4 regions of the Saccharomonospora sp. NPDC046836 genome follow, and region 3 is predicted to be linked to each of the others. Evidence: riboswitches for the same ligand, from Rfam matches in the RefSeq annotation. Region 3 holds a riboswitch; each other region holds the start of a gene.
What was found. A riboswitch is a leader RNA that binds a small molecule or an ion and turns the genes downstream of it on or off. The one in region 3 is predicted to bind cobalamin.
Positions count from the first base shown of each region.

Region 1: linked by a shared signal. The riboswitch ahead of ABZ863_RS22755 (ribonucleoside-diphosphate reductase subunit alpha) and the one ahead of ABZ863_RS07945 (magnesium chelatase subunit D family protein) in region 3 are both predicted to bind cobalamin.
Region 2: linked by a shared signal. The riboswitch ahead of metE (5-methyltetrahydropteroyltriglutamate--homocysteine S-methyltransferase) and the one ahead of ABZ863_RS07945 (magnesium chelatase subunit D family protein) in region 3 are both predicted to bind cobalamin.
Region 4: linked by a shared signal. The riboswitch ahead of ABZ863_RS34125 (hypothetical protein) and the one ahead of ABZ863_RS07945 (magnesium chelatase subunit D family protein) in region 3 are both predicted to bind cobalamin.

Region 1 is NZ_JBEYXW010000021.1:47,620-52,505, forward strand. It holds gene ABZ863_RS22750 (ribonucleotide-diphosphate reductase subunit beta) at 1-587, opposite strand, end outside; gene ABZ863_RS22755 (ribonucleoside-diphosphate reductase subunit alpha) at 599-3,040, opposite strand; cobalamin riboswitch at 3,103-3,322, opposite strand; gene ABZ863_RS22760 (MFS transporter) at 3,517-4,886, shown strand, end outside.
Region 2 is NZ_JBEYXW010000015.1:39,451-44,336, forward strand. It holds gene ABZ863_RS18380 (MFS transporter) at 1-723, shown strand, start outside; gene metE (5-methyltetrahydropteroyltriglutamate--homocysteine S-methyltransferase) at 803-3,097, opposite strand; cobalamin riboswitch at 3,225-3,443, opposite strand; gene aztA (zinc ABC transporter ATP-binding protein AztA) at 3,503-4,195, opposite strand; gene aztB (zinc ABC transporter permease AztB) at 4,262-4,886, shown strand, end outside.
Region 3 is NZ_JBEYXW010000004.1:269,147-274,032, reverse strand. It holds gene ABZ863_RS07960 (cobalt-precorrin-5B (C(1))-methyltransferase) at 1-657, shown strand, start outside; gene cobM (precorrin-4 C(11)-methyltransferase) at 659-1,408, opposite strand; gene cbiE (precorrin-6y C5,15-methyltransferase (decarboxylating) subunit CbiE) at 1,405-2,595, opposite strand; cobalamin riboswitch at 2,674-2,808, shown strand; gene ABZ863_RS07945 (magnesium chelatase subunit D family protein) at 2,857-4,818, shown strand; gene cobO (cob(I)yrinic acid a,c-diamide adenosyltransferase) at 4,818-4,886, shown strand, end outside.
Region 4 is NZ_JBEYXW010000069.1:3,141-8,026, reverse strand. It holds gene ABZ863_RS34130 (cysteine synthase family protein) at 1-703, opposite strand, end outside; gene ABZ863_RS34125 (hypothetical protein) at 703-1,608, opposite strand; cobalamin riboswitch at 1,813-1,991, opposite strand; gene ABZ863_RS34120 (ferric reductase-like transmembrane domain-containing protein) at 2,284-3,198, shown strand; gene ABZ863_RS34115 (hypothetical protein) at 3,364-4,059, shown strand; gene ABZ863_RS34110 (IS110 family transposase) at 4,408-4,886, shown strand, end outside.

The sequences.
Region 1 (4,886 bases), on a different contig from region 3:
AACCACATCCCCTCGAACACCACGTAGAACGCCACGAGGTCCCGCAGGAAGTTCTGGTCGGTTTCCGTGGTGCCGGTGGCGAAGTCCGGGTTCTCCAGGTTCTGGGTGTACTTCAGCGCCCACGCGTCCTTCTCGGTGATGGACGGGACCTCGCGGTACATGTTGAACAGCTCGCCCTCGTTGAGGCCGAGGCTTTCGCAGATGTACTGGAAGGTGTGGGTGTGCACGGCTTCCTCGAACGCCTGGCGCAGCAGGTACTGCCGGCATTCGGGGTTGGTGATCTGGCGGTACACGGCGAGCACGATGTTGTTGGCCACCAAGGATTCCGCGGTCGCGAAGAACCCGAGGTTGCGCTTGAGCATGAGTCGCTCGTCCTCGGTCAGGCCGTCCCGGGACTTCCACAGCGCGATGTCGGCCTGCATCGCGACTTCGGTGGGCATCCAGTGGTTGCTGCACGCCGCGAGGTACTTCTCCCACGCCCAGTGGTACTTCAGCGGCAGCAGCTGGTTGACGTCGGCGCGTGCGTTGATCATTGCCTTGTCGTCGACGTCGACCCGGCCGCCGTCACTGTCGATCAGGGTGGTCACTTCACTCGTCGTCACTGGCAGGCCTCGCAGTCGGGGGCGTCGATGCGGCAGGCCGCCGCGTCGGTGGCAACGGCGTTGAGCTTGCCGTCGGTGCCGCGCAGGGTGCTCTTCTCGACGCTCGTCGCGGCACGTGCCCGCAGGTAGTAGGTGGTCTTCAGGCCCTTGTGCCAGGCGTAGCGGTACAGCTCATCGAGTTTGCGGCCGCTGGGCGCGTCGATGTAGAGGTTGAGCGACTGGGCCTGGTCGATCCACTTCTGCCGCCGCGACGCCGCATCCACCAACCAGCGGGGCGCGATCTCGAACGCCGTTGCGTACAGCTGCTTCAGATCGGCGGGCACGCGGTCGATGTCGCCGAGGCTGCCGTCGAAGTACTTCAGGTCCGACACCATCACCTCGTCCCACAGCCCGCGTGCCTTCAGGTCGCGCACCAGGTGTGGGTTGACCACGGTGAAGTCGCCCGACATGTTCGACTTGACGAACAGGTTCTGAAACTGGGGCTCGATCGACTGGGCGACGCCGCAGATGTTGGAGATCGTCGCCGTGGGCGCGATCGCCATCACGTTGGAGTTACGCATCCCGATGGTGCGCACCCGGTCCCGCAGTGTTTCCCAGTCCACAGTAGACGTCGTGTCCACGTCGAGCGCGTCGCCGCGGCGTGCGTCGGCGAGCAGGCGCAGTGAGTCGATCGGCAGGATTCCCTGGCTCCACAGCGATCCCTCGAAGGACGCGTACTGTCCACGCTCAGCGGCAAGGTCGACCGAAGCCGAAATGGCGTAATACGACAGGTGTTCCATGCTGCGATCGGCGAACTCGACCGCAGCCTCCGACGCGACCGGCAGGCCCAGCTCGAACAACGCGTCCTGGAAGCCCATCAGGCCAAGGCCAACAGGGCGGTGCCGCAGGTTGGAGCGGCGCGCCTCGGGAATCGTGTAGAAGTTGATGTCGATGACGTTGTCGAGCATCCGCACGGCCGTGGTCACGGTGCGCTGAAGCCGCTCGACGTCCAAACCCCCGCGTGTCACGTGCTTGGCCAGGTTGACCGAACCGAGGTTGCACACCGCGACCTCGTCCCGGCTGGTGTTGAGGGTGATCTCCGTGCACAGGTTGGACGAGTGCACCACCCCCGTGTGCTGTTGCGGCGAGCGCAGGTTGCACGGGTCCTTGAAGGTGATCCACGGATGCCCGGTCTCGAACAGCATCGTCAGCATCCGCCGCCACAGCTCGACCGCCCGCACCCGCCGGAACACCTTGATCTCGCCCCGGTCGGCGGCTGTTTCGTAGGCGCGGTAGGCCTCCGCGAAGGCGTTGCCGTAGAGATCGTGCAGGTCCGGGGTCTCGTCGGGGGAGAACAGCGTCCACTCGGCGTCGGCCTCGACGCGGCGCAGAAACTCGTCCGGTACCCAGTTCGCGGTGTTCATGTCGTGCGTGCGGCGCCGGTCGTCACCGGTGTTCTTACGCAGGTCCAGGAACTCCTCGACGTCGATGTGCCAGGTCTCCAGATACGCACACGCCGCGCCCTTGCGCTTGCCACCCTGGTTGACCGCGACCGCTGTGTCGTTGGCGATCTTGAGGAAGGGCACCACGCCTTGCGACTGCCCGTTGGTGCCCTTGATGTGCGCGCCGAGACCGCGCACCGGGGTCCAGTCGTTGCCGAGACCGCCCGAGTACTTCGCCAGTAGCGCGTTGTTCTTGTACGCCTGGAAGATCGACTCCAGATCATCGTCCACAGTGGTCAGAAAGCACGACGAAAGCTGCGGCCGCGTCGTGCCCGAGTTGAACAACGTCGGCGTCGAGGCCATGAACTGATGCGACGAGAGCAGCTCGTAGAACTCGACCGCGCGGGCCTCGCGGTCGTCCTCCCGGATCGCCAGGCCCAACGCAACCCGCATGAAGAACGCCTGCGGCAGCTCGAACCGCGTCCCGTCGTGGTGCAAGCTCTGTCCACCCAGGGGGGCGGCCCCCTGGAACCCCCGGAGAAGATACCGGTCGTACAGGGTCTGCAGGCCAAGGAAACCGAAGTCGAAATCGCGCTCCGGGCGGATCGCCGCGCTCACCCGGTCAAGGTCGAACGTCGCCAGCTCGGGATCCACCAGCCCCAGCTCGATCGCGCGGGCGAGGTAGTCGCGGAAGTGACCGGGGTAGTCCAGCTCGTCGTGGCCCGCCTGCCGCGCCGCGCCCGCCAGGTAGCTCAGCGCCTCACCGCGCAGCTTGTCCAGCAGCAGCCGGGCGGTGACGAACGAGTAGTTCGGCTCCCGCTCGACCAGTGTGCGCGCGGCCATGATCAGTGCCGTGGCCAACTCGTCGGCACCAATGCCCTCGTAGACGTTGCGCTTGGCCTCCGCCAGCACCGGCTCCGCCGACACGTCGTCGATCCCGCCGACGGCTTCCGCCACGACGTGCTCGACGCGGACCCAATCCGTCCGGGCAGCAGACATAGTCACACTGAGCGTCAAAGCTCTCTCCTCGCGAGCTCGCACCGGACCCGGCGCACGAGCACCGGGCGTCCGCACGCCGGGATGGCGTGCGGGCCGGTGGCAGGTCTTCGGACTCGCGGGCACCCACCGTGACACGGTGGACCTACTGGCCGTCGCTTCCCAGACACTCCGTGCCCAGTGCTTCTTGACGGCGGTCGTTCCCACTCACCGCTGCGGGGCAGTCCCGGACTCACACCGGGTTCCCTCTTGCCTCGTCCCAGCCGCAACCGACCAAAACGAACCACCAGCACGGGAGACACTACATGTTGTGCCATTCGCACCTGGAGACCCCATACCGTGTGGGCGTGTTACCACCCAGCTGGGTGAGTCGCCGACGTCGGCGAGTCGTTGCGCACCAGCACGGACCGGGCGAGCATGGATGGACACCACAGCAGGAGGGATCCCGTGGAGTTGACGCGTTCCGGCGACAACGCCGGCAGGCGGGACCGCGCGCCGTGACCGCGCCCGCAGTCCAGGTGCGCTACGGCGAAGCCCGCGGGCGCTGGGTGTTGCTGGCCATGGTCCTGGGTTCGGGTCTCACGTTCATCGACTCGACGGTGGTCAATATCGCACTGCCCAGCATCGGCCGCAGCTTCGGCGCCACCACCGAAGATCTACAGTGGACGATCAACGGCTACACGCTCAGCCTCGCCTCGCTGATCCTGCTCGGTGGCTCGCTCGGCGACCGTTTCGGCAGGCGGCGGATCTTCCTGTTCGGCGTAGTCTGGTTCGCCGTCGCGTCGTTGCTGTGCGGGCTCGCGCCCACGGCCCCGATCCTGATCGGCGCGCGTGTGCTTCAGGGCGTCGGGGGTGCATTGCTCACACCCGGGGCACTCGCCATCCTGGAGGCGTCGTTTCGGCCAGACGACCGCACGAAGGCAATCGGCGCCTGGTCCGGGCTCGGGGGCATTGCCGGCGCGATCGGGCCCTTCCTCGGCGGCTGGCTCGTCCAGGTCGCAACCTGGCGGCTCGTCTTCTTCATCAACATTCCGCTCGCCGCCATCGTCGTGCTGGCCGCTGTGCGACATGTTCCAGAGTCCCGTGACCCCCAGGCGGCCCAGCACATCGACGTGCTCGGCGCCGTCACCGGCGCACTCGGCCTCGCCGGGCTGAGCTACGGCTTCACCGCCTGGCCGGCACTCGGCGTGTCCTCACCCGTCGTGCTCGGCGCATTCGCCATCGGCATCGCCGGCATTGTCACGTTCGTGCTCACAGAACGCCGCTCGGAGCATCCGATGCTGCCGATGAGCGTGTTCTCCTCACGCGCCTTCACCGCCGCGAACCTGGTGACCTTCGCCGTCTATGCGGCGCTCGGCGGGGTGTTCTTCCTCGTCGTGCTCTACCTCCAGGTGGTCGCCGGATTCACCCCGATCCAGGCCGGGTCCGCCCTGCTGCCGGTCACCGTACTGATGCTCCTGCTCTCCGCCCGCTCCGGCGCGCTCACGCAGCGCATCGGTCCGCGCATTCCCATGACGTTGGGGCCGATCGTGTGCGCGTGCGCGTTGGTGCTGCTCTCGCGCATCAGCGCCGATGTCGAGTACGTGCGTGACGTGCTCCCCGGGGTGGTGCTTTTCGGCCTCGGGCTCTCGCTGACGGTCACACCACTGACCGCGACGGCACTCGACGCACTTGACGAGCGGTTCGCCGGCATCGCCAGCGGCACCAACAACGCCGTCGCACGCACAGCCGGCCTGCTCGCCGTGGCCGTGCTGCCGCTCGCGGCGGGAATCGGCTCCGGCAGCCTCACCGACCCGACCGCCCTCGCCCCCACCTACCGCAACGCGATGCTGATCTGCGCAGGTCTGCTCCTCGCCGGTGCTCTGAC
Region 2 (4,886 bases), on a different contig from region 3:
ATCTCCTTCCCCGTCCTGGCTCATCTGCTTCTGGTCGCCGTCCTCGTGCTGGTTGCCGGCGTCCTGGCCATCCGGTTCGTACCGTCGGGGGTGGGACGTCGTGCGCGCGATGCCGCACAGTCAGCAGAGCGCCGTTCGCGGCCTGCGGTGTGGAAGGACTCGCGTCTGCTGCTGATCGGGTGCATCATCCTGGCGCTGGCGCTCGCGGAAGGAACCGCGAACGACTGGCTTCCGCTGGTCATGGTCGACGGTCACGGTTTCGACGCCGCTCTGGGCTCGGCGGTGTATGCCGTGTTCGCCGCGTCGATGACGGTGGGCCGCTTCGCCGGAGGCTGGTTCGTCGACACGTTCGGCCGCGCGAGCGTCCTGCGCGCGAGCGCTCTGATCGGCGCCGCAGGTCTGGCCCTGGTGATCTTCGCCGACAACCAGCCCCTGGCAGCTGCCGCGGTGATCTTGTGGGGTGTGGGGGCGTCACTGGGGTTCCCGGTCGCGCTGTCCGCCGCGGGCGACTCCGGTGACGATCCCGCAGCCCGGGTTGCCCTCGCCGCAACCGTCGGGTACGTCGCCTTCCTCGTCGGGCCGCCGGTTCTCGGTCTGCTCGGCGAAGCCGTCGGGCTGCGCCACGCCCTGATCTTCGTCCTCATCCTGGTCGCCGCGGCCTCACTGGCCGCCTCCGCCGCCCGCCCGGCGGCAACCCCGCAACGCGATGTGGAGACCTTCTGACCTCCCACGTCATGGCACTGTCCACTTCGAACGCCCGCTGGCCACCGCGGGAAGCCCGCGGTGGCCGGCACGGCTCGATTCAGCGGAGTCGTTCCCGAACTTCGCCCACCGCGGCCACGATGTTGCGCAGCGCGGGTTCAACCTCGGCATAGCCTCGGGTCTTGAGGCCACAGTCCGGGTTGGCCCAGAGCCGCTCCGATGGCACCGTCGTGGCGGCGGCGTGGAGCAGTTCGACCAGCTCACGGGTGCCGGGTACGCGCGGTGAGTGGATGTCGTACACGCCGGGGCCGACACCGCGAGCGAACCCGATGGCGCGCAGGTCGGTCAGCACCTCCATGCGCGAGCGCGCGGCTTCGATGGTGGTGACGTCGGCGTCGAGATCGTCGATCGCGTCGATGACATCGCCGAACTCGGAGTAGCACAGGTGCGTGTGGATCTGCGTCGAGGCGGCGGCGCCCGCTGTGGCCAGCCGGAAGGCGCCAACCGACCAGTCCAGATAGGACTTTCGTTCCTCGGCGCGCAGGGGCAGCAGTTCCCGCAGGGCCGGTTCGTCGACCTGCACGATCCGGATCCCCGCGCCCTCCAGGTCGTGGACCTCGTCGCGCAGCGCGAGGGCGACCTGGTCGGCGGTGACGGACAGTGGCTGGTCGTCCCGGACGAACGACCAGGCCAGAATCGTGACCGGTCCGGTCAGCATGCCTTTCACGGGTTTGGCGGTCAGGGACTGGGCGTAGGTGATCCAGTCCAGCGTCATCGGCTTCGGGCGGGACACGTCACCGTGCAGGATCGGTGGGCGGACACAGCGGGAGCCGTAGGACTGCACCCAGCCGTGCTCGGTGGCGGCGAAGCCGTCGAGCTGCTCAGCGAAGTACTGCACCATGTCGTTGCGTTCGGGTTCCCCGTGCACCAGCACATCCAGGCCGATGTCCTCCTGCAGCTCGACGACCCGCCGGATTTCGGCACGCATGTGGCCGGCGTAGGTGTTCTTGTCGATGCGGCCGGCGCGCAGGTCCGCGCGGGCACGCCGGACGTCGGCGGTCTGCGGGAACGAGCCGATCGTCGTCGTGGCCAGCGGTGGGAGTCCCAGCCGCTCTCGCTGCGCAACGGCACGCTCGGCGTAGGGAGCGCGGTGGCGGTGCTGCGGGCGGAGCGCGGCGATCCGGCCACGCACGCGATCGTTACGGGGTTCGGTCGCACGACCCCGGCGCACGATCTGACTCACCTGTGCGATCCGGGCGGTCACCTCGGGCGAGCCAGTGCTCAGGGCCTGGCCGAGGAGCACGACCTCGGCGACCTTCTGGCGGGCGAAGGCAAGCCGTTCCAGGAGCACGGCCGGTAGCGCGGTCTCGGCGTCGAGGTCGTAAGGCACGTGCAGTAGTGAGCACGAGGTCGACACTGCCAGTGACCCGACCGAGCCGAGCAGGCTCGCGCAGGTCGACGCGGCGGCCTCCAGGTCGGTACGCCAGACGTTGCGGCCGTCCACGACACCAGCCACGACGGTCTTGTCCCGCAGCCCACCGATCGACGCGATCCGGTCCGTGGCCCCCGCCCCCGCGACGAGATCGACCGCGACAGCCTCCACCGGGGTATCCGCGAGCACGGGCAGCGCAGCGCCGAAATCACCGAAGTAACCTGCGACAAGCACGCCGGGCCGTGTGGTGAGGGAACCCAGACGCTCGTAGGCGCGCGCCAAGGCGGCCAGCTCGGCGTCGGTGCGGTCCGCGACGAACGCGGGCTCGTCCAGCTGCACCCAGGCAACACCAGCCTCGGCCAGCCGCGCGAGCACATCGGCGTAGCCGTCGAGCAGCGGGTCCAGTAGGTCCAGGGGTGTGAAGCCCTCGGGCGCCCCAGCTGCGGGCTTGGCCAGCAGCAGGAACGTGAGCGGGCCGACCAGGACCGGCCGGGTGCTGACACCCTGCTCGGCGGCTTCACGATACTCGGCGATCGGCTTGTCGCCGGCGAGGGTGAACCGGGTTTCCGGCAGCAGCTCGGGAACCAGGTAGTGGTAGTTGGTGTCGAACCACTTGGTGAGCTCCAGCGGCGCGACACCGTCGCGACCGCGGGCCATCGCGAAGTAGGTGTCCAACTCGGACAGACCCAGGTCGTGGAACCGCGATGGCACCGCCCCGAACAGCATGGCGGTGTCCAGCATGTGGTCGTAGTAGGAGAACGTGTTGCCCGGCACGGAGTCCAGACCGGCCTGCGCCAGCTCGGCCCACGTCCGCGCGCGTAGGTCGCGTGCTGCGGCCTGGAGCTGACCCTGGTCGATCCGCCCGGCCCAGTAGTCCTCGACAGCGCGTTTCAGTTCCCGCCGGCCGCCGATCCGGGGGTAGCCCAGTACGGTCGATCCGATGGGCGGTAGAGGTGCGATCATCCGGCTCTCTCCTCGCGAGCTCGCTCGTCAGCGCCCGGGACCACGACGAGGGCAGGCGAGAACACGACACGTGGCGTGCCGCCGTTCGCACCAGCCTTCCCACGAGGCCCAGGCGTCCCGCACGCCAGGTGGCGCACGGACCGGCGGCAGGTCTTCGGACTCGCGGGCACCCACCGTTACCGGCGGACCTACTGGCCATCGCTTCCCAGACACCCCTGTGCCCAGTGCTTCATGACGGCGGTCGTTCCCACTCACCGCTGCGGGGCAGTCCCGGACTCACACCGGGTTCCCTGTTACCTCATCCCTGCCGTATGGGCCGGGATGAACCACCAGCACAGCCGAGCGTAGCCGACCGGGGCAAGCCCTGTCAGCGCCGGTGTCACGCAGGCCGGTGCTATGACCTCCCTATCGCCGCAGTCCCCATGCCGTGTCGAGCGCGTCCGCGGTGAGCACCCCGGCAGGCGGCCCTTCGGCGAGCAGCCGCCCTTTGCCGAGCAGCAGGCAGTGATCGGCGCGGTCGGCCTCGGCGAGGTCATGGGTAACGTGCACCACGGCCGCGCCGCGCGCGGCCTCGCCGGCGAGTGCGTCCGTGATGGCTTCTCTCGCGGGCCCGTCGAGTCCGGTCGTGGGTTCATCCAGCAGGAGCACATCCGCGCGCTGCGCGAGACCCTGCGCGACGAGTGCGCGCTGCCGCTGGCCACCGGAGAGGGACCCGAGTCTGCGCCGCGCGAGATCGGCGATTCCCAGTCGCGCCAGCGCGTCCGCCACGATGACATGGTCCTCTTCGGATAGTCGCCGCCACGGTCCGCTATGCGCCCAGCGGCCCATGGCGACCGTCTCGCGCACCGTGATGGGCAGCCGGTCGGACACCGCGCTGCGCTGCACCACGAACGCGGGACGCGTTCCGCCGGGCAGGACCACCGACCCCGAGCCAGGCGGCACCACACCGGCGACGGCGCCCAGCAAGGTGGACTTCCCGGAGCCATTCGGGCCGGCGATCGCCGTGATGCTCGCGGACGGCAGGCGTGCGCTGATCCCGTGCAGTACCACCCTTCCTGCGTATCCCGCCGACAGCGCGTCGATCCGGACTCCAGCCATGCGTTCACTGTGTGTCATGACACCTCTATTTGAAACGACAATCGTTTTCATTATAGGTTCCTGGCCGTGGAATGGTTGTTCGCCCCGTTCGAGGTCTCGTTCGTCCAACGGGCGCTGTGGGGCGGAGTTCTGGTGTCGCTCATCTGCGCGCTCGCCGGGACGTGGGTCGTGCTGCGCGGGATGGCGTTCCTCGGCGACGCGATGTCGCACGGGATGCTGCCCGGTGTCGCGCTCGCCTCGCTCGCGGGCGGCAACCTGCTCGTGGGCGCCGCGCTCAGCGCCGGAGTGATGGCGCTCGGGGTGACCGCGCTGGGACCCTCCCGCCGGTTCTCCCAGGACACCGCCATCGGCCTGCTGTTCGTGGGCATGCTCGCGACCGGGGTCATCATCGTCTCGCACTCGCAGTCGTTCGCGGTGGACCTCACCGGCTTCCTGTTCGGCGACGTGCTCGCCGTCCGCGAGCGGGACCTAGCCCAGCTCGCCGGCGCGCTCGCCGTGGCCGCCGCCGTTTCACTGCTCGGGTACCGCGCGTTCGTGGCGCTCAGCTTCGACACCCGCACGGCCCACACCCTGGGGCTGCGGCCACGCCTCGCCCACGGTGCTCTGCTCGGCCTGCTCACGCTCGCGATCGTCGCGTCGTTCCACGTCGTCGGCACGCTGCTCGTGTTCGGCCTGCTCATTGCGCCGCCCG
Region 3 (4,886 bases):
GGCGATGTCGTGGTGGAGATCTCCATCCCGCATGGCGAGGAGATGGCGCGGCACACCTGGAACCCGCGACTCGGCATCGTCGGCGGGCTGTCGGTGCTCGGCACGACCGGTGTGGTGGTGCCGTACTCGTGCTCGGCGTGGATCGACAGCATCCGGCGCGGGGTCGACGTCGCGAGGGCGCTGGGCCACCGGCACGTGGCGGGTGCGGTCGGCAGCACGTCGGAGCGGGTCGTCGCCGAGCTGTACGGCCTGCCGGATACGGCGCTGCTCGACATGGGCGACTTCGCCGGCGCCGTCCTCAAGTACCTGCGGAGCCATCCGGTGCCACGGCTGACGCTGGCCGGCGGGTTCGCGAAGCTGTCCAAACTCGCGGCCGGGCATCTCGACCTGCACTCGAAGCGGTCCCAGGTCGACCTCGCCCTGCTCGCCGAGCTGGTGGCCGAGGCTGGTCACTCCCAGCTCGCCGACCCGATCCGCGAGGCCAACACCGCACTGCACGCGCTCGAACTGTCCCGTGCTGAAGGCGTGGCGCTGGGTGAGCTGGTTGCCGAGCGCGCACGGCAGGTGGCCGCCGGGGTGCTCGCGGATGCCCCGGTGGCGGTCGACGTCGTCGCGGTCGACCGGGCCGGAACCATCGTCGGCAGGGCCGGTCCCTGACCTATTCGGCTCGGCGGGCTCGGCCGGTGGAGTACAGGAAGCTGTCCGGGAAGCTCTCCGCCGCAAGCACTTTGCCGACGAAGATGATCGCCGCGCGCGTGATGCCTGCCGCGCGCACCTGCGCGGCGATGTCGGCGAGCGTGCCACGCAGCACCCGCTCCTCCGGCTGGCTGGCCTGCGCGACCACCGCGACCGGGCAGTCGTTGCCATAGTGCGGCACCAGCTCGGCGACGACCTGCTCGATGCGGTTGATCGCCAGGTGCAGTGCCAATGTCGTACCGGAGGCGGCGAGCGTGGCCAGCTCCTCGCCCTCGGGCATCGCCGTCGACCGCGCCTGCGCCCGCGTGAGGATCAGACTCTGGCCCACCGTCGGCACGGTGAGCTCCCGGTTGAGCACCGCGGCCGCCGCGGCGAACGCGGGCACACCCGGCGTCACGTCGTAGGGGATGCCCACCGCGTCGAGCCGCCGCATCTGCTCAGCCACCGCGCTGTACACCGCCGGATCGCCGGAGCACAGCCGTGCGACATCGGCGCCCGCGTCGTGCGCGGCGACGAGCTCCGCCACGATCTCCTCGAGCGTCAGGTTCGCGGTGTCCACGAGCCGGGCGCCGGGCGGACAGTGGGCGAGCAGGTCGGTCGGCGTCAGGCTGCCCGGGTATAGGCAGACCGCGCAGCGGGCGAGCAATTGCTGGCCCCGCACGGTGATCAGGTCCGCGGCGCCCGGCCCGGCGCCGATGAAGTGCACGGTCATCGCGTCAAACTCCACTGGGTCACGGTGCGGGCCGGCGTCCAGCCGGTGAAACCACCGAGTGCCGCGGCATGCTCGACCGACAGCCTGGTCAGCTCACCGCCGTGTTCGGCGTAGGCCCGCGCGAGGGTCTGCTCGGCGTCCAGGGTGACGCCGTTGGCGACGAGCCTGCCGCCGGGACGCAACGCGGCAAGGCACGTCGCGAGGACCCCGGGCACGCTGAGGCCGCCGCCGACGAACACCGCGTCCGGCTCCGCAAGGCCCGCGAGCGCGTCCGGCGCCGACCCGGTGACGACCAGGACGTCCGGCACGCCGAGCCGTTCGGCGTTGCGGCCGATCCGCTCCGCCCGTTCCGGCCGGGACTCGATCGCGATCGCCCGGTTGGCCGGATGCGCCCGGCACCACTCGATCGCGATGCTGCCCGCACCTGCCCCCATGTCCCACAGCAGCTCGCCGGGTGCGGGCGCGAGCCGCGCCAGGCTGCTGGCCCGGATGTCCCGTTTGGTGAGCTGGCCGTCGTGCTCGAAGGCGTCGTCGGGCAGACCGGCCAGCAGCGGTAACGCACGCGGTCCGGCACCCTCGATCGCGAGCACGTTCAGCGCCGCGCCCTGTGGATGGGACCACTCCTGCGCGATGCCGTCGAGCCGCCGTTCGGCGGCCCCGCCCAGCTCCTCCAGGACCGTGAGCCTGCTCGCCCCGTAGCCGCGTTCGGTGAGCACCGCCGCCACCGCGGCCGGTGTCGTGGCGTCGGAGCTCAGCACCAGCACCCGCCTGCCGGGGCCGATGGCGCGCAGCACGCGGTGCACACTGCGCCCGACAGTGCTCACCACCTCGGTCTCCTCGGCGGGCCAGCCGAGCCGCGCCCTGGCCAACGCCACCGACGACACGCCAGGAAGGATGCGCACGCGCCCGGCGCCGAAGCGGCGCACCAGCGTGCTGCCGATGCCGGACAGCAGCGGGTCGCCACTGGCCAGTACACAGACCCGGCGATGCGACTGCCCCGCGAGCAGTGCGTCGAGTGCGGGCAGCAGCGGACTCGGCCACGGTGTCTTGGTGAAGTCCCCGTCCGGCACCAGATCCAGCTGTCGCCGGCCGCCGAACAACACGTCACAGCCGGCGATCTCGGCGCGGTACGGCTCGGGCAGGCCGGCCCAGCCGTCGGCGCCGATTCCCACCACGACGATCGTCACGATCGCCAACCGTAACTCCGCCTTGCGGGACACCCGCACCCGGTCGGGCGTCCTGATCTGGGCTTCGCAATTGTGATTCAGGACTCCCTCCGGCGAAGTATGCGATGATCGGCGGTGCGGTCGTTGTGGAACCCGGTGCGAATCCGGGACGGTCCCGCCACTGTGACTGGTCGCCAGCGGCCAGGAGTCAGAGCTTCGGCGCCCGCCTTTGTCGTACTGACGCTGTGGGCGAGGACACCCACCCGGTGCAAGGGAGTCTTGATGCGGCCGTACCCGTTCACCGCTGTCGTCGGCATGGAGCAGCTACGGCTGGCGCTGGTGCTGTCCGCGATCTCACCCGCCATCGGTGGCGTGCTGGTGCGCGGCGAGAAGGGCACCGCGAAGTCGACGATGGTGCGGGCGCTCGCGGGCCTGCTGCCCGATGTCGAGGTGGTGGACGGCTGCCGCTTCTCGTGCGATCCGGGCCGTCCGGACACGGCGTGCCCGGACGGCCCGCATCCCAGCGAGGAGGCCCGGCACCGGCGCCCCGCGCGTCTGGTCGAGCTGCCGGTCGGGGCCGCCGAGGACCGCGTGGTGGGTTCGCTGGACCTCGAACGCGCGCTACGCGACGGCGTCACCGACTACCAGCCCGGGCTGCTGGCCGGAGCGCATCGTGGGCTGCTCTACGTCGATGAGGTCAACCTGCTGCACGACCACCTCGTTGACACCCTGCTGGACGCCGCCGCGATGGGCAGGGTCACCGTCGAACGGGAAGGTGTCTCGGTCTCGCATGCCGCGCGGTTCGTGCTGATCGGCACCATGAACCCGGAGGAGGGCGAGCTCCGGCCGCAGCTACTCGACCGCTTCGGCCTGACCGTCGAGGTGGCATCCAGCCGTGAGGCCGCGCAGCGTGCCGAGGTGGTGCGCAGGCGACTGGCCTACGAGACCGATCCGGACGGCTTCGCCACAGGCTATGTCGATGCGGAGGCCCGGCTGGCCGCCGACATCGCGGCGGCGAGGGGACTCGTGGCGGCGGTGCGGCTGACCGACGACGCGCTGCTGCAGATCGCCGAGGTCTGCGCGGCGTTCGAGGTCGACGGGATGCGCGCCGATATCGTCACCGCGCGCACCGCGGCCGCGCACGCCGCGTGGTGCGGGCGCGCTGAAGTGTCCACTGAGGACATCCGGGTCGCCGCCCGGCTCGCCCTGCCGCATCGGCGGAGGCGTAACCCGTTCGACGCGCCGGGCATCGAGGAGGAGCAGCTCGAACAGGCTTTGCGGGACGCGGAGCCGCCGGAGGGCGGGCCGCCGGACGACGACGGCCCTGGTGCCGGCAGCGAGCCGCCCGGCGGGGACGGCGAACACGCCCCGGCCGACGATACGAGCGGCGACGCGGGTGGCAACGGCGGGCAGCACGGCAATGGTGAGCGCCAGGTCGGTGCCGGGACGCCGTACCGGGCACGGCTGTTCACCGTCGGCGGCACCGGAGCCGGGGCGCACGGACGGCGGTCGCGGGCGGTGACCGACAGCGGGCGCACGGTCGGTGTACGGCCGCCCGGCGTCCGCGAGGGCGGGCCGCACCTGCTGGCGACCGTCCGGGCAGCGGCACCACACCAGCGCGCACGGGGCCGCGTGGGCACGGGTCTTGTCCTGCGGGCGCACGATCTCCGCTATGCGTTGCGCGAGGGCAAGGAAGGCAACCTCGTACTGTTCTGTGTGGACGCATCGGGGTCGATGGGTGCCCGGTCGCGGATGGGGGAGGTGAAGGCGGCGGTGTTGTCGCTGCTGCTGGATGCCTACCAGCGGCGGGACAAGGTCGGCCTGGTGACGTTCCGCGCAGGCGTCGCCGAGCTGGCGTTGCCGCCGACGATCAGCGTCGAGGCCGCCGCGGCCAGGCTCGAAGCGTTGCCCACCGGCGGTCGCACCCCCCTCGCCGAGGGCCTGCTGCGCGCCGCCGAGGTGCTGCGGGTGGAGGCGCTGCGTGACCCGCGGCGGCGGCCACTGCTGGTCGTGGTGACCGATGGACGCGCCACGAGTGGGCAGGACGCGCTCGCCCGCGCACACGCGGCCGCCGCGCTGGTTGCCGGAACCGGCGTGACGAGTGTCGTGCTGGACTGCGAAAGCGGCCGGATGCGGCTCGGTCTCGCCGCCGAGCTGGCCACCCGGCTCGGCGCGGACCATGTGCCGCTGGGTGAGGTCGCGGCGGAAGCGCTGACCCGCGAGGTGAAACGGAGGGCGGCCTGATGCCGAAGGGCAAACCGGAGGTCGTACCCGACGACGGACTCAGCACGCGACAACGCCGCAACCGCCCG
Region 4 (4,886 bases), on a different contig from region 3:
CCATCCAGTGCACGGTGTCGTAGAGGTGATGCCGGACGTTGTCGAACGGGATGGCGGAGCCGATGCCCGCGATGATGGCCTCCGGATCGTGGTGGTCCTGGCTGCCGAAGGTGACGCTGCCGAAGGGCTGGACTCCCACCACCCGGACCTGGGAGTCCTGTGTGCGGAGCCGCTCCGCCAGCCCGCCGGTCGACGCGCCCGAGCCGACGCCGCCGACGAGGGTGAGCGGGCGTCCCGGAAGTTCTTCCGCTATGCGGTCGGCGACCTCCTGATATCCGAGGTAGTGGATGGCGTCGTGGTACTGGCGCATCCAATGGTGGTCGGGGTGGCGGTCCAGGATCTCCTTCACCCGTCGTACGCGCAGTTCCTGGTCGAGCTTGAGATCGCTGGACGGGCGCACCTGCTCCACCTCCGCACCGAGTACCTCCAGTTGAGCCAGGGTCGTCGCGTCGACCGTGGTGGAGGCCACGATGCGACACCGCATCCCGTAACGGTGGCAGGCGAGGGCCAGCGCGTAGGCGTAGATGCCGCTGGAGCTGTCCATCAGGGTCTGTCCGGGCCGGACCACACCCTCGTCCAGCAGATGACGCACGGCTCCCAGGGCGGAGTAGATCTTCATCGACTCGAATCGGAGCAGTACGAGTCCGTGGTCGAGGCGCACCAGGTCCGGCGCCTTCAGAGCGTCGGCGACATGGGGGTGGATCACCTGAATCCTCCTTGGGCGAAAGAGCACTGATGGCCCAGCGACGCGAAGAACGTCGTCAGGTCCGAGCGGGTGCGGCCGGAGAAGGGGCGGCAGAAGAGGTATCCGACCAGGCAGCCGGTGTGGGCGACGAAGACGCCGTCGGCTCCGAAACGCCCCTGGTGAGCGAGGACCGTTTCGAAGGTCTCCTTGGGCAGTACCTCTTGGGAGAGCGCCGCGCTCTGCGTCGAGGCGTGGGCGACGGCCACGGGGTCGCGGGCGGAGAAGCCGTCGAGCAGACCGGCGAGAGCCCGCCCGTACGCGTCCGGCCTTCGGCGGTAGAACTGCTGCAGCGTCCCGGTGACCGCTTCGGTGTCCACCATGCCCGGCTCGGTGATGTACGCGGTGTGGAAACGCAGCGCGGAGCCCAGGCGCCGCACGACCCGGTGCCGGTTGCTCAGGTGGAGGGCGAACTCGTCGAGGAAGACGCTGTCGGCACGCTCGATCGACGAGAGGACGCGTAGCACCGTGTCCAGGTCGTAGGGGATGCCGAGGTAGGTGTGGAGGCAGCGCAGCGTGGCCACGATGTCGGCGGTCGAACTCGCCATCCCCACACCGACAGGGAGATCAGAGTGGTGGCTCCAGGCTCCCGAGGGCAGCGCCAGGCCGTGGTGGTTCAGGAACAGGCGAGCCGCTTCGGCCGCCTCCGGGCGGAGCCCGGTCTTCTCCTGCCGGGCGGCGCCCGGCGTGAAGCCCACTCGGGCGGTCAGACCGCGTACCGGAAAAGAGACCAGGGCGATGTCGGAGTCACCCCCGGAAGGCAGGGGGCCTTGGTACAGCTCGCCCAAGGTCCCGTGGCACGCTCCCCAGACCGTCGGCGAGCGCGGGGCGTGGTTCTCAAGGACCTCCGGTAAGGAATTCAGCACCGTCGGCCTCCCTCCGGCCGACGGGACACGGCGGGGTCTTCGCTCAAGGAGAAGTGGCGGAAAAGGGACACGGACTTGCTCTCCTTCCGGCGCCGTGCACCAGACACGGGCGAGGAGGAGGACAGGCCGCGGCACGCTCGCCGCGAAGGCGCCGTGACCGTCGACCCGGTCCTCGAGGTCGCAGTGGTCGGTCCCGCCAGACAACTTCGGGCGGGTGCGGCCGGCAGGTGACCGGGCTTGCGGGAAGTCCCATGGCGCCTCGGCCCTGGCTGGAGGCCAGGTGAGTGACGTCGGAGTTCGGGGGTTCTCGCACACCGTTGCGGGACAGCCCCGGATTTCCACCGGGTTCCCTCTTACGCCGCACCAGTGCGGTCACTTGGTACGGACCGATCGCAGCGTCAGCGTAGACGCGGTGCCTTCAATGCGACAGGGGGCGGTTCAGCGGTGTCCTGATGTGAGTGGTGGGGGAGGGAGGAGCGGTACGGAAGTACACGCTTGAGACAGCAGTGTTGATCTGTGGCCGGAAAACGACTGCGTCCGACTGACCTGTCCCGTCACACTGGGCCCCACGACCTCACCGAGCGCTCGGTGACCGACCCTGGAGGCTTCGCCTTGTCGCCAGAAACGGCTTCCCAGGACGAGACGGAGAGAGGCTCCGGTAAGAACCGGAGCCGTGTGGGAGGGCGCGTCACCCTTCGCGGTGATCTTCGCCTCGCCGTGCCGGACGCCGCCGCCGCGGTCGGGGTCACCGCCGCCGTCTTCGTCTTCCTGTACGTCCGGATGGAGTCCGGTACCTCCGCGACGGTCGCGGTCATGCCCTTCATGGACGACCCCCGCACGTACTGGATGTACCTGCTCAGTCAGGCGTTCGGCTGGTCCGCCCTGTTGTGGGCGTGGGGGACGGTGATGATCGGACTGCTGGTCTCCGGTACCAGGCCCGAAGCGCTGCGCGTCTCGCCGCAGACCCTGGAGCGCTGGCACCGCACGACCAGCCTCACCACGATGGCGCTGATGTTCGCGCACGCGCTGATGTTCGCCGCGGAACTGGTCCGGTACGAGGCGCAGCTCGGCTGGGCCGAACGACTGTGGGCAGCCTTCGCCGACTCCTTCGTCCCCGGCTGGTACGACTCCGGCACCGGCCAGATCGCCATCCCCATCGGGCAGGCCGCCCTCTACCTGGCGGTGCCGCTGGGGCTGCTCTTCTACGTGCGCCACCGCATCGGAGCGAGGACCTGGCGGGTTCTGCACCGCTTCGTGATCGTCGTCTACGTGCTCAGCGTCTGGCACACGCTGCTGTACGGCACCAACGTTTGGTACGGCGAGTGGCCACGCACCGTGCTCTGGCTGCTCCAGATTCCTGTCGCCGTCCTGCTGCTGGCGAGGCTGGTCGGGCCGGCGCGACGGAGTGAACGGCTGGGCAAACCGGAGTCCGCCCGCCGGCTTCCAGGGTGGACCTTGCGAGCCGCGGGCCGCGTCGTCGTCGCAGGTGTGGCCGTGGCCCTGCTCGTCGTGGCGCTCTCGGGACGGGACGGCGGACGCGAACGGCCGGTGGAGCCGCCCTCCACCAGTCCGCATCCGCACCACAGCTGATCGGTCCCGGAGATGGACGACGACCGCCGTCGTGCCGGCGGTCGTACGGTTCAGTCCCTGCTCCGGTTCCCAGGTGTGCGGCTCGCGACAACCTTGAGGACAAAGCGGCATATGACGGGTTCGCATCGGTGCGGAACGAGCCCTTCCCTGTCACCATGGCCGACTGTGAGCCACACCGAGAGCCTTGTGCGTGCCGTGCGGGCCCTCCTTTTCGCGCTGGTGTGCGTGAGCCTCGCGGGGAGCGGCCACGCGCTCTCCTCCGCGCATGCGGTCTCCCCGGAGGTGCTGGTCGCGGCGTTCTGGTCGATCGTCGTGGCCGCGTGGTTCGCCGCCGGACGGGCCCGCGGACCCCTCGCCATCTGCGCGGGGACGCTCGGCACCCAACTTCTGCTGCACGCGGCTTTCAGCTGGGCCCACACCGTTCCTGAACCGGGCTCGTCCTCCCACGCGTACCCAGGTGCGCACATGGGAGGGGCCGGGATGCCGGACGCGGCGAACCCCTCCGCCTGGGACACGCTGGCGACCGGTGACACCTCTTCCATGACGGCCGCCCACCTTCTCGCGGCCCTAGGCTGCGCCTGGTGGCTGTCCCACGAAGAGCGGGCGCTGACGCAGCTGGCCCACGCGGCGAGCGCGGAGTTCGTCCGGACCTTCCGCATACCGCTTCCGGCGCCCTTGGTGGTTGTCCGGTCGCGTAGCTTCCCGGCTCCCCGGTCCGATCCCGCAGCCGGTCACCTCGTACTCGGGCACGTGGTCACGCGGCGCGGTCCACCGGTCGCCTCCCGCCGCCCCGCAGACGCTTCCGACCGCGTTCCGGAGGCCGGCCTCGCACCGACCCCGCCGCGTCTCGTCCATCCCTGACCCAGGGGGCCGGGCGAACCGGCTCCACCCCGGCACCCGCCACCGCGCGGGCAGCCAGTGTGCTCCCACACCGGCGTGCCGCCCCCGTTATGTTTTCTGCGGCTCCGCAATGGGGCCGCTGGCCTCCGGGCCCGGCATGACTGTGTCCCCCTGTCGAAGGCATGACCTGGGGGGTGGTGTCACCGGGCCCGAGGGGTGTTCGTCGGAGACGCTGATCAGAGGTCCGGCCACCGTCCGGTCCGGCGCGATGCCGGGCGGTTCGCGGGCGGCAGGTCTGCATAACGTGGATGCGCGAGCACGACACCCGAGCCGAGGCCGGCACCGTCAACACCCCCGGGGAGGGGCGCGATGTTTGAGATCGAAGACGTGGGCGTGTTCCTGGGCCTGGACGTCGGCAAGTCCGCTCACCACGGTCATGGGCTCACCCCGGGCGGGAAGAAGGTCTTCGACAAGCCGCTGCCCAACAGCGAACCCAGGCTGCGGGCCGTCTTCGACAAGCTGACCGCGAAGTTCGGCACCGTCCTGGTGATCGTGGACCAGCCCGCCTCCATCGGCGCCCTGCCGCTGACCGTCGCCCGCGACGCCGGCTGCCAGGTCGCCTACCTGCCCGGACTCGCGATGCGCCGGATCGCCGACCTCTACCCCGGCGAGGCCAAGACCGACGCGAAGGACGCGGCCGTGATCGCGGACGCCGCGCGGACGATGCCGCACACCCTGCGCTCGCTGGAACTGACCGACGACATCACCGCCGAGCTGACCGTGCTGACCGGCTTCGACCAGGACCTCGCCGCCGAGGCCACCCGCACCTCCAACCGGATACGCGGGCT